DNA from 3 places in the Comamonas sp. NyZ500 genome. Region 2 is predicted to be linked to each of the others. Evidence: riboswitches for the same ligand, from Rfam matches in the RefSeq annotation. Region 2 holds a riboswitch; each other region holds the start of a gene.
What was found. A riboswitch is a leader RNA that binds a small molecule or an ion and turns the genes downstream of it on or off. The one in region 2 is predicted to bind thiamine pyrophosphate.
Positions count from the first base shown of each region.

Region 1: it holds a riboswitch for thiamine pyrophosphate, as region 2 does, so the genes downstream of both, JAO85_RS02025 (long-chain-fatty-acid--CoA ligase) here and thiC (phosphomethylpyrimidine synthase ThiC) in region 2, are expected to answer to the same signal.
Region 3: it holds a riboswitch for thiamine pyrophosphate, as region 2 does, so the genes downstream of both, JAO85_RS12450 (FAD-dependent oxidoreductase) here and thiC (phosphomethylpyrimidine synthase ThiC) in region 2, are expected to answer to the same signal.

Region 1 is NZ_JAEIJE010000001.1:441,267-445,409, forward strand. Features, by position in the region: gene JAO85_RS02015 (hypothetical protein) at 38-346, shown strand; gene JAO85_RS02020 (TonB-dependent receptor) at 415-2,559, opposite strand; TPP riboswitch at 2,871-2,962, shown strand; gene JAO85_RS02025 (long-chain-fatty-acid--CoA ligase) at 3,033-4,127, shown strand; gene JAO85_RS02030 (acyl-CoA reductase) at 4,124-4,143, shown strand, end outside.
Region 2 is NZ_JAEIJE010000022.1:15,064-19,206, forward strand. Features, by position in the region: gene JAO85_RS22230 (nitroreductase) at 1-595, shown strand, start outside; TPP riboswitch at 677-794, shown strand; gene thiC (phosphomethylpyrimidine synthase ThiC) at 1,054-2,997, shown strand; gene JAO85_RS22240 (ABC transporter substrate-binding protein) at 3,303-4,143, opposite strand, start outside.
Region 3 is NZ_JAEIJE010000007.1:26,380-30,522, forward strand. Features, by position in the region: gene JAO85_RS12450 (FAD-dependent oxidoreductase) at 65-1,159, opposite strand; TPP riboswitch at 1,223-1,384, opposite strand; gene thiD (bifunctional hydroxymethylpyrimidine kinase/phosphomethylpyrimidine kinase) at 1,450-2,322, shown strand; gene JAO85_RS12460 (SH3 domain-containing protein) at 2,389-2,862, opposite strand; gene JAO85_RS12465 (ankyrin repeat domain-containing protein) at 2,986-3,753, shown strand; gene JAO85_RS12470 (cytosine permease) at 3,819-4,143, opposite strand, start outside.

The DNA of each region.
Region 1 (4,143 bases), on a different contig from region 2:
TATAAGAAATGATTTCTTTACTTTGGGGAGTCACCTGTTGCCATTTGCCCTGCATTTCGTAGAAGTTGCACGCCTGATGGCAGCGTGTTGCAGAGTGAAGAATTTCTGTGTGCCGTTCATGCCTGCTTCAGGGGCTAACTTCGCTCAAACTGCACGAGCGCTGGCGAGAAGATTCGTGAGATTGGACGTGGATAGCGATGTTTTGACGTGGCTTGCACTGCTGAAGGGCGCAAGCATGCTGGAGGCATCTACCGCCAGGCAGTCAAACCGGCGCGGGATTGGCGGCTTTCGGGCTCAAACAGGCAGTTTGCAGGCACCAAATATTTTTCTGAAAAATCGTCTTTGATCTGTCCGGACATGAAAAAAGCGGGCACCAGGCCCGCTTGCTGCTGTCCGATTATGCGGATGACATGCCTAGAACTGGTAGCTGAGGCTGGTTCCGGCCATCCATTGGCGCCCCGGGGCCGGTTCGTAGTAGCGGCCCTCGGGCTTGGTCGCTTCGTTGACGATGACCGAGCCCACATAGTTCTTGTCGGTCAGATTGTCGACGCGGGCAAAAGCACTGAGCTTCCAGGCGCCCAGGCGTTTGGTGTAGCCAACGCTCAGGCTGGCAACGTTGTAGCTGGGGGCATAGACCTGGTTCTTGTCGTCAGCGGCAATACGGCCCACATGACGCCAGTCCAGACCCACACGCCAGTCGGTGGCGGGAATCCATTCCAGCCCCAGATAGCCCAGATGCCTGGCCGTGCCGGCAATGCGCTTGCCGGCGGGAGTGCAGTCCTGGCCCTTGCTGTCGCAATAGCCGCTGCGCAGACTGGCATCGAGCAAGGTCAGCGCGCCGTTCAGGCGCAACTGGGGCATCAGCCAGGTGCTGGTGCTCAGCTCCATGCCGCGGCGGCGGGTATTGCCGGCATTCTGATAAGAGGTGCGGCCGTTGTCGTTGCTGGCCACCACGATTTCATCGTCGGTGCTGGTCTGGAACAGCGCGGCAGACCAGTCGCCGCGCAGGCCGGCCACATTGAAGCGTTGCTTGATGCCCAGCTCGGCACTGGTCGATACCGCAGGCTTGAGGCCGAAGTTCAGTCCGGGAAGCGGGTTGGGGCCAGGGCGGTATGAGATCTCGTTGAAGGTCGGTGTTTCCATGCCGCGACCCAGCGAGGCATAGACATTGATGTCCTGATTGAGCTCGTGCTGGAGCGAAACAACCGGCAGCAGCTTATGGAATCCGGCATTGCCGCTGTCGTTCTTGTCGGCCAGGAAATGGTCGCGCGACTGGAACTGCACATTGCTCCAGCGCAGGCCGGCATCAAGCTTCCAGCGCGGTGCAAAGGCCCAGGAGGCTTGCAAATAGGGGTCTATGCTGGTGAGGGTATTGCGCTCGTCACGCACCAGCTCGCCGACCACGCCCAACTGGTTGCCCACAAAGTTCTTGTAGCCCTGGCGGTCTTCCCTGACAGTGTTGGCGGCCAGGCCCGCAATCAGGCCCAGGCTGCCGCTGCCCAGCTCGTATTTGCCGCTCCAGCGCGCATCGATGCCGCCATAGTCGCGCTTGAGACCGATCACCCCACCCCTGTAGCCGGTCTGCGATGCCTTGGGCGTGGACTGAAACTGCATCATTTCGCGCTGACCGGCATAGGCCATCAGGCGCAGCGCCTGGCCGCCGTCCAGCTGGCGCTCATAGGTCAGGCCGGCCTGGGTCTGCTTCACGCTTTTGCGCGAATCGTAGAGCAAGGGGTTGGACGCCACAGCCTTCGGATCTACCGCCCAGTCCTTGGGCGTGATGCCGCCGGGGTCCTTGGCATCGATGTCCACATGGTTGGCCACCAGGGTCAATTGGCTGTATTCGTCGGGCTTGATATCGATGCGGGCGTTGAACAGGTTTTTGTCCGCCGCGCTCTGGGCCCGGTAGCCGTCGGTGAGAAAACGGCTGGCGCTGAGCACATAGCCAATCCCGTTGGCTTCGCCCTTGGCCTTGAGGCCCAGACGCTTCTGGCCGTCGCTGCCCAGTGCAAAGCTGCTTTCCACCGAGGGTGCGCCTTCACCACGTTCGGTATAGGCATTGATCACGCCGCCAGAGGCGTTGCCGTAGAGGGCGGAGTAAGGACCGCGCAGCACTTCCACGCGCTCCAGCGAGGCGATATCGATATTGTTGGTCTGACCCTGGCCGTCCGGCATGGTGGAGGGGATGCCGTCCACATAGATCTGTATGCCGCGCACGCCGAAGGTGGAGCGCGCGCCAAAGCCGCGAATCGACAGCTGCAGGTCTTGCGCGTAGTTCTGGCGGTTCTGCAACTGCAGGCCCGGAGCTGCGCTCAGGGACTCCGATAGATTGACCTGCAGATTGCGCTCGCGCATGCGCTCGCCGTCGAGCACGGTCACGGAGGCCGGGGTTTGCTCAAGTGCAGACTCCTGCAAGGTGCTGCGCACGGTGACTTCGGACAACTGGGGCAGTTCCGGCTGGGCGGCGGCTTGCTGGGCCATTGCGGACTGTGCCGTCAGCAGCAGTCCGGCGGCGGCCACAGGCCAGCCTGCCAGATGACAAAGGCGCGAAAAATGCATGTGAATATCTCTGGGGCTCGGGGTGGACGTTCGGTGCCCTGGATGGCGCAAGCTCTGTTGACAGCGTTTCTTGCTACGGCGTGAAGCTCGCTCAGGCAGTGCGCGTCTGCATCATTGTTGGTGCCATGGCAAGGTGCGTGTCGGGCACGTTCGCAATTTTTGCTCCAATTGTATTCGGGTGGTAATGTTTTAATGATTTCTACTGTAGATGACCTTCTTCTCTGTGATAGAGCATTACCCCAGGTTACAAGTGACGCGACTTTCATGCGGCGGCTCAGGCACCGTGCAGCGATGCCGTTGGGGTAAGATGGCGCCGCGCTCCGGGGTGCACGCCAGTGCTGAGATCTACACCCGCGAACTTGACCCGGTTCATACCGGCGGAAGAAGAGCTTGCAAGCTGACCTCAGGGCAGTGCGTTCTCGCATGGTCAGCAAGCCTTCGGAGCATGATGTCCCCGCTCTCGAAGGAATTTCATGGACAAGGCCGCTTCGCTGGTCGCCGATCTGCTTGCTTTCATCGCAATGGATGACTGCACCGACGACCAGTTCAATCAACTCGCCCTGCGCCTTTTCGCCTACCAGTACGAATGCAATGCGCCGTTTCGCAGCTTTTGCCAGCGACGCGGTGCCACGCTGCGCAATGTCAGGAGCTGGCGCGATGTTCCGGCCGTGCCCATCGATGCCTTCAAGGCCATGGAGCTGCGCAGCGAGCCGCCGTCGCCCGCCGAGCGCGTGTTCATGACCAGCGGCACCACGGGCCGCGCTGCGCGCGGACGTCATTTCCATCCGCAGCTCGATGTCTACGACCTGTCCATGAAGCGCTATTTCGCCAGACGTTTCATGCAGGGTCTGGAGCGCATGCCCATGGGCATTCTGTTTCCCGATGAGCAGGCTATGCCCAATTCCTCGCTGGCTCACTATCTGGCACTTGCCCGGTCCGAATTCGGCTCGGCAGGCAGCCGCTACTATCTGAATTCGGAAGGGCTGGACATGCCGGCCCTGTGTGCCGCGCTGGAAGAGTCCGAGCGCAGCGGCCAGCCGTTTGCGCTGCTGGGCGCGAGCTTCAGCCTGGTCCATGTGATGGATGCCCTGCGTGCGCAGGGCCGCAGCTTTCGCCTGCCCGCAGGCAGCCGCGTGCTGGATACGGGCGGCTACAAGGGGCAGTCGCGTGAGCTGCCGCTCGAGCAGTTCTATGCCGAGCTTTCGCAGTTGCTGGGCGTGCCGCGCAGTCTGTGCATCAATATGTATGGCATGACCGAGCTGAGCACCCAGTTCTATGACGATGGCAATGCGGTTCTGCCCTCGGTCAAGTCCGGTCCGCACTGGATCCGTTCGCGTCTGGTCGAGCCGATCACCGGCAGGGATGTGGCCGCTGGTGAGCGCGGCATTCTGGTGCATTGCGATCTGGCCAACTACAACGCGGTGACCACCATCCTGACCGAGGATGTGGGCCTGTGGGCCGGCCCGCAGGAAAAAGACGGCTTTTTGCTGCTGGGGCGCGCCGAGGGCGCCGCCGCCAAGGGTTGCTCGCTGGCGGTTGAAGAGTTTGTGAAAGCTGCCGGCGCATGAGCAAGCAGCGCAAGGT
Region 2 (4,143 bases):
TGCTGCCATGGTGCGGGACTTGCTGGAGACCGCAGCGCAGGCGCCGTCCGGCGGCAATATGCAGCCCTGGCGTGTGACCGCAGTGGGCGGACAGGCGCTCAAGGATCTGTGCGTCAGGGCCAGGGAGACCGAGGCCGTGCAGCGCCCCGGCCTGTCCTATCCACCCGGTTTGTGGGAGCCCTACCGCAGTCGCCGCTTTGAAAACGGCGAAGATCTGTATCGCTCACTCAATATCGGTCGCGAGGACAAGGCAGCACGTCTGGCCCAGCTGGCCAAGAACGGCCAGATGTTCGGTGCGCCCGTGGGTATTTTCGTGGCCGTGGAGGAGCGCATGGGCTATGCGCAATGGGTGGATCTGGGCATCTATCTGCAGTCCTTCATGCTGCTGGCGGTGGAGAAAGGTCTGGCCACCTGTGCCCAGGGCTTCTGGCGCATGTACAACGACATGCTGATCGAACAGCTGGCATTGCCGGATGGCTACCAGATTGCCTTTGGCATTGCCCTGGGCTACGAGGATGTCAGCGCGCCCATCAACCAGTGGCGCGCAAGCCGTGCTGCCAGCAATGAATGGCTGGCGCTGCAGGGGCTGGATTGAACGGCGGATTAGACGCTTGAGGGTCAGGATAGTTAAACAGCTTCAAGAGTGCGCAAATTGTGGCAAAACCAGCCTATACTGCGTGCAGCTCCGGGGTGTGCGAAAGCGCTGAGATGCCAGTCACTGTGAAAACAGTGCAGGCGAACCCGACGAACTTGATCCGGTTCATACCGGCGGAAGAAGAGCGGGACCCTGACGCAGGGCCGATGGATTGACAGGGCAACTGGCACGAGTGCCAGCCCTGAAAGCCATGGGCACAGCAAACCCCAGGCGCCTCGCGCACTGGGGTTTTGTCTTTTCTGGACAGCCGGTGCGTGAAGAACCAGGCCGAGATTGCAGAATTTCGGCGGCACAGGCCGGATACCCCATAGCGGGCCGTGCCAGTGCAGGGCAAGATCAGAGCAGGGCCGCACTCCACGGAGCGTTTGATGCACTTCAACCGCTTTGAGGAGACTGCGATGAACGCCCCTGATTCCATTTTTACGCCTGCTGCAGGTCATGCCCCCGATGCCGCCCGTTTTGCCGAGCTGCTGGCTCAGTCGCGCCAGCCGTTTCCCGCATCGACCAAGAGCTATCTGAGTGGCGCGCTGCATCCGCAGCTGCGTGTGCCGGTGCGCGATATTGCGCTCACCAATGGAGAGCAGGTCAGCGTCTACGACACCTCGGGCCCCTATACCGATCCCGCCGTACAGATCGACGTGCGCCAGGGCTTGCCCAGCGTGCGAGGTGCCTGGATCGAAGCGCGCGGCGATAGCGAATACTACGTGGGTCGCCTGCGTGTGGCGCTGGACGACGGCGGCAAGCGCGGCGAGGAAGATGCGCGCGTGGACCAACTGCGCGCCGAGGCGGCCGCGCTGCAGCGCCAGCCGCGCCGTGCCAAATCTGGCCAGAACGTGACCCAGATGCACTATGCCAAGCGCGGCATCATCACGCCCGAGATGGAGTATGTGGCCCTGCGTGAAAACGGTCGCCGTGAATGGATGGCGCAGTACCAGCAGGACGCGGCGCGGGAGCTGCGCCTGGCCGGCAACAGCCTGGGCGCAGCGATCCCGAAGATCATCACACCCGAATTCGTGCGCGACGAAGTGGCGCGCGGCCGCGCCATCATTCCGGCCAATATCAACCACCCTGAAATCGAGCCCATGGCCATCGGCCGCAATTTCAAGGTCAAGATCAACGCCAACATCGGCAACTCGGCCGTGACTTCCAGCATCGAGGAAGAGGTGGAAAAGCTGGTCTGGGCGATTCGCTGGGGCGCGGACAATGTCATGGACCTGTCCACCGGCAAGAACATCCACACCACGCGCGACTGGATTGTGCGCAACTCGCCCGTGCCCATCGGCACCGTGCCCATCTATCAGGCGCTGGAAAAGGTCGGCGGCATTGCCGAGGATCTGACCTGGGAGATCTTCCGCGACACGCTGGTCGAGCAGGCCGAGCAGGGCGTGGACTACTTCACCATCCACGCCGGCGTGCGCCTGGCCTACATCCACCTCACGGCCCAGCGCCGCACCGGCATCGTCTCGCGCGGCGGCTCCATCATGGCCAAGTGGTGCATGGCTCATCACCGCGAGAGCTTCCTCTACGAACATTTCGAGGACATCTGCGACATCATGAAGCAGTATGACGTGAGCTTCTCGCTGGGCGATGGCCTGCGTCCCGGCTGCGCGTCGGATGCCAACGACGATGCCCAGTTTGCCGAGCTGGCCACGCTGGGCGAGCTGACGCAGATCGCCTGGAAGCACGATGTGCAGACCATGATCGAAGGCCCTGGCCATGTGCCCATGCACATGATCCAGCAGAACATGACCGAGCAGCTCAAGCACTGCCACGAGGCTCCGTTCTACACCCTGGGCCCGCTGACCATAGACATCGCCCCCGGCTACGACCACATCGCCAGCGCCATCGGCGCGGCCATGATCGGCTGGTTTGGTACGGCCATGCTGTGCTATGTCACGCCCAAGGAGCATCTGGGTCTGCCCGACCGAGACGACGTCAAGCAGGGCATCATCGCCTACAAGATTGCGGCCCATGCGGCCGACGTTGCCAAGGGCCATCCGGGCGCACGCTCGCGCGACGATGCATTGAGCCAGGCACGCTTCGACTTCCGCTGGCAGGACCAGTTCAACCTGGGACTGGATCCCGATACGGCCCAGGCCTACCACGACGAGACCCTGCCCAAGGACAGCGCCAAGGTGGCTCACTTCTGCTCCATGTGCGGACCCAAGTTCTGCTCCATGAAGATCACCCAGGAAGTGCGCGACTTTGCCAAGCAGCAAGGCGTGAGCGCCGAGAACAGCATTGCCGTGGGCATGCAGGCCAAGGCGGCGGAGTTCAATCAGGCGGGCGGCGATTTCTACATTCCCATCGTCAATGCCTCGACCGACACCACGGCACGTTGACCTGAACTGAAGCCGGGCTGCGGCACTTGTGCATCAAGCGCTTTTGCCCGTCGCCATGAAAAAGGCAGGCCGCAGGGCCTGCCTTTTTGCCGAGTGATGCCGCAGGGGCTGCGGCGTTCGGCTTGGAAAGGGTCGCTGGGGACGCCGCCCGTCAGGTCCATCTCGATAAGGCGCAAATATCGCGATGTAAGTTTGTTGCGGATTGACGCCTGGAGCTGCTGGAACTGCTGCCATGAAAAAACGGACAGCTGCCGCGGCTTGCTGTCCGTTTTGCCGGTGCGGGGCGTATGCCTCGCGGGTTCAAGTCACCGCCAGTACTGGCATTTGCTTTCCGCCTTGGTGGTCCAGATCTGCTCGGCTGGCAGCTTCTTGATGATCTTGTAATAGTCCCAGGTGCCCTTGGATTCGGCCGGCGACTTGACCTGCATCAGGTACATATCGTGCACATAGCGGCCGTCTTCACGGATATAGCCCTGGCCGAAGAAGTCGTCGATCTTGGTGCTTTTCAAGGTGGCCATGACCTTGTCGGCATCAAGCGTGCCGGCTTTTTCCACGGCCTTGAGGTAGTTCATGGTGGCCGAGTAGTCGGCAGCCTGGATCTCGCTGGGGCGGCGCTGGGTCTTGGCCATGAAGGCGTCGGCAAACTTGCGCGAGCCATCGTTCATGTCCCAGTACCAGGGGGCGGTGAACTGCATGCCTTCGGTGTTCTTCAGGCCCAGGCTGTGGATGTCGCTGAAGAAGACCAGCAGGCCGGCCAGCTTCATGTTCTTGGTGACGCCGAATTCCTTGGCCGCCTTGATGGAGTTGATGGTGTCTCCGCCGGCATTGGCAAGGCCCAGGATCTGCGCCTTGCTGTTCTGGGCCTGCAGCATGAAGCTGGAGAAGTCGCTGGCGTTGAGCGGCGTCTTGACCGAGCCCAGCACCTTGCCGCCACGTGCTTCGATGATCTTGCTGGTGTCGGCTTCCAGGGCATGGCCGAAGGCATAGTCGGCCGTCACGAAGAACCAGCTCTTGCCGCCCGTGTCCACCACGGCACCGCCCGTGCCCTTGGCCAGGGCCACGGTATCGAAGGCGTAGTGCACGGTATAGGGGCTGCATTGCTCGTTGGTCAGCGCCGAGCTGCCCGCGCCATTGTCGATGAAGACG
Region 3 (4,143 bases), on a different contig from region 2:
TGCACGGCGGCGCTTGCGTGCGCAGGAGGTGCAAGTGCTGTGCGCCAAAGTTCGGGCTCGCGGCTCAGCCGCGATGCACGGCGACATCGAACTCGCGCGCCAGCGGCGAGTCGTTGCGGTCCACCAGCTCCAGCACCACGTCGAGCATGGCGGGCGAGATCATGAAGCCGTGGCGGTAGAGGCCGTTGACTTCCATGACGCGCGGCGTCAGCAGGCGCACGGCGGGCAGATTATCGGGCAGGGTGGGGCGGCACTGGGTGGCGATCTCCACAATCCGGCCTTCGGCAAAGCCCGAGTGCACGGTATAGGCCGCGCTCAGCAGCTCCAGCGTGGAGCGCACGCTGGCCGGCGACATATCGTCGGATTCGATCTCGGTCGCGCCAATCACGAACAGATGGTCTTCCTTGGGCGCGATATAGATGGGGTAGCGTGGATGGATCAGGCGTGTGGGGCGCTGCAGCGTGACTTCGGGCGCATGGATGCGCACCACCTCGCCGCGAATGCCGCGCAGCTGCTTCCACTGGCTGCGGGCCCCCAGGCCCCGGCAGTCGAACACGAAGTCGGGCTGGCCGGCCTCGCCGGGACGGAAGTCGCCGACCTCGCGCGGGCTGTCCCAGTGCAGCTGCACGCCCAGGGCGCTGAGCTTGTCGACCAGCGCCGTCAGCAGCTGACGGTTGTCGAGCTGGCCTTCGCCGGGCAGATAGACGGCCTGGTTGAAGCGTCCCTGCAGCGCGGGCTCGCAGTCCTGCAGCGCCGCGCCGGTCTTCTCCTGCATGGCCGGCAGGCTGGGGTTGATGCGCCGGTTTTTCTCCAGCAGACCGAAAAAGCGCGCCGCATCGCCCTGATCCTGGCGGTGCCAGAGAATCAGCGTGCCGTTTTGCTGCAGAAACACATGCTGCTCGAGCTGAGCTATGAGCTCGGGCCAGCGCTTGAGCCCATGCTGGCCCATGCGCACCACGCCGGGCTCGGTAATGGCCGACTCGGCCAGCGGCGCCAGCATGGCAGCCGCCACGCGCGCCGCAGCACCATCGCCTTGCGGGCCATGGGCGTCATAGAGGTCGATGGCGTGACCGCGCTGGGCCAGGGCCAGAGCCAGCAGACGGCCCATGAGGCCGCCGCCGAGAATTGCGATCTTTGAAGAAGCTTGTAGCAATGACATGTGCAAATCGTTTTCCATCCGGACACAGGAACAGGGCCATGTGCAGGACAAAACGCGGCATGCCTTGCGGCTTGTGAAACTCCCCACGCCAGCATGACCTGGATCGGGTGCAGGGGGCACAGGGCACGGATGGTGCTCTGGTGCGCAGCCCGTGGCTGGCGCAGCCCCAGGGTGTTTCTCAGTCCGCACAGGCTGCTTGCCTGCGGGACACCCCTGTTTCGTCCGTTGGACATTACAGCACAACCGCAAACAGCACGCATTGACCATGCGCATGGGCGATAATTTTTGCCATGACAGTGATTGCTTCTTCCTTCATCTCCGGCGCCGCAAAAAAGCGCTATGCACGCGTGCTCTCCATCGCCGGCTCGGACAGCGGCGGTGGTGCCGGCATCCAGGCCGACCTCAAGACCTGTGCGGCACTGGGCTGCTACGGCATGACGGCGATCACGGCCATCACCGTGCAGAACACGCTGGGCGTGACGGGTATTCACGGCATTCCGCTCGATACCGTGCGCGGCCAGATCGATGCCGTTGTGCAGGACATAGGCGTCGATGCCGTCAAGATCGGCATGCTGGCAACCCCCGATGTGGTGAGCGTGGTGGCGGATGCGATCCGTCGCCACGGGATCAGGAACGTGGTGCTGGACCCCGTGATGGTGGCCACCAGCGGCGATCGCCTGATCGTTCCCGAGACGGCACAGGCGCTGGTCCAGGAGCTGTTCCCGCTGGCAACGGTGATTACACCCAATCTGGATGAAGCAGCTTTGCTGCTGGGTCGCAACATCGACGGCATTGCAGCGCTGGATGCGGCCGTGGCCGATCTGCTGGCCATGGGCGCGCCGGCCGTATTGCTCAAGGGCGGGCATCTGAGCGGCGATCTGGTCATGGATGTGCTGGGCCGACAAGGCCGGCAGGCCGGCGACTATCTGCGCCTGCAGTCACAGCGCATCGTCACCCATAACGGCCATGGCACGGGCTGCACGCTGTCGTCGGCGATTGCCTCCTTCCTGGCCCAGGGGCTGGCGCTGGAGGCCGCGGTGACCGAGGCGCGCAGCTATATTCTGGGCGCCATCGAGGCCGGCGCCGAGGTCTATACCGGCCAGGGTCACGGCCCCCTCAATCACGGCTATGCGCCGCGCGCGCAGATGATCGTCGAAGGCTGATTGCCGGCACCCGCAGAAAAGGCCTGCTGCTGCAGGCCTTTTCTTTGGGTGTTCGTGTTGCAGGGCTTACCAGCCCCAGACCAGATTCTTGGCCACCCAGCCGCTCTGGCCGTTGCTGCGCTGGACCTGGGCCCAGCTGCCTTGCTTTTTCAGAGTCTGCAGCACCTCATGCTGCTCCAGCTTGCCCACGCGCTTGTGCTTCTGGCCGGGGCCGGAGCGCAGATTGGCCGTGCGCGCCGTCACCACCATATGCGGGCTCTTGCTGGTCAGCGGGGCGTGGACCCAGCCCAGCGTGGACTCATAGTCCTTGACGCGCAGCCACTGGCCCTTGCGCTGGGTGACTTGCAGCGGATAGCCCTTGCTCAGTTCCCAGAGGGTTGCGGAGCGGGTGTTGGGCTGCTCGCGCACATTCACGGTCGTGCCCTTGATGCTGACAAATTCCTGGGCTTGTGCGAGGGCCGGCAGCAGGCCGGCGGTGAGCGCACCCAGCGCGATCAGGCTTGAAGTGGCGGCGGTGCGGATCCAGCGGTTGCAAGGCACGGGGCAGATTCTCCTTCGAACGATTAAAAACAGGCTGTAACCCTCATCGGACTTGCGTGGCTAGCTATAGTTCCTGTAGAAAGCTGACAGGGGCTGAACACCCGACAGTCATAAAGGAATGCCATGAACCAGCCAGTTCGCGCCCATGGGAGCGCCTCGTTGACCACTCGATTGACGCTTGCGATGACGGCTCTGGCCGCCGCGACCCTGCTCACGGCCTGCCAGAGCAGGGCGTCGGCGAATGCTCCGGCTGTAACACCTGCCGCCGCTGCGGCGCCAAAAGCCGGGGACCCGCAGATGCCGGGCCAGCAATTGCTGGCCGCTGCCGCGCAGGGCGATGTCGTGGCGGTGCGCAATCTGCTGGCCGGCAACGCGCCTGTCGACGTGCAGGACGCCCGGGGCAATACCCCGTTGCTGCTGGCCACGGCGGCCAACCATATCGAAGTGGCGCGATCGCTGCTGATGCACGGTGCCAGCCCCAATATCCAGAACCAGATGCAGGACAGCGCCTATCTGCTGGCCGGCGCGCAGGGCCGGCTGGAGATTGTGCGCATGACGATTTCCTATGGCGCCGATCTCAAGAGCACCAACCGCTATGGCGGCACGGCCCTGATTCCGGCCTGCGAGCGCGGCCATCTGGAAACAGCCCAGGCGCTGATCGCCGCCGGCGTGAATGTGAACCATGTCAACCGGCTGGGCTGGACCTGCCTGATGGAAGCCGTGGTGCTCAGCGACGGCGGGCCGCGCCATCAGGCCATCATCCAGGCCTTGATCGACGCGAAGGCGGATCTGAATCTGCCCGACAAGGATGGGGTGACGGCCCTGGCCCATGCACGCCAGCGCGGGCAGAAGGCCGTGGTTCATATGCTGCAGGCGGCGGGCGCCAAGTAAGAACAGAGGAGATGGCTGCAGAGCCTTTCTACCGCGCGTGTGATGCTATTGCCTTTGAGTTTCAGTCAGGCAGCAACGGAGCGCGGCTGCAGCTGGCGTGTGGCGACTGCCACCACAAAGGTCAGCGCCAGCGTGGGCAGGGCCGAGCCCAGGGCCGTGCTGACATAGGGCAGCAGGTGATAGAAGGCAATCCCCAGCACCCAGATGGTCACGGCATCCCAGCGCACGGCGGGCGCTTTTTGCATCAGTTGTACGGCATCGGTGCCAAATGCCAGGCGACCCAGCATTACGCCGAACAGCGGCACAAAGCAGGAGCTGAGCAACAGCAAAAACGGCTCCAGACTGTGCATGGGCAGTACCATGGCCAGCGCCGTGCACAGGGCCGCGATC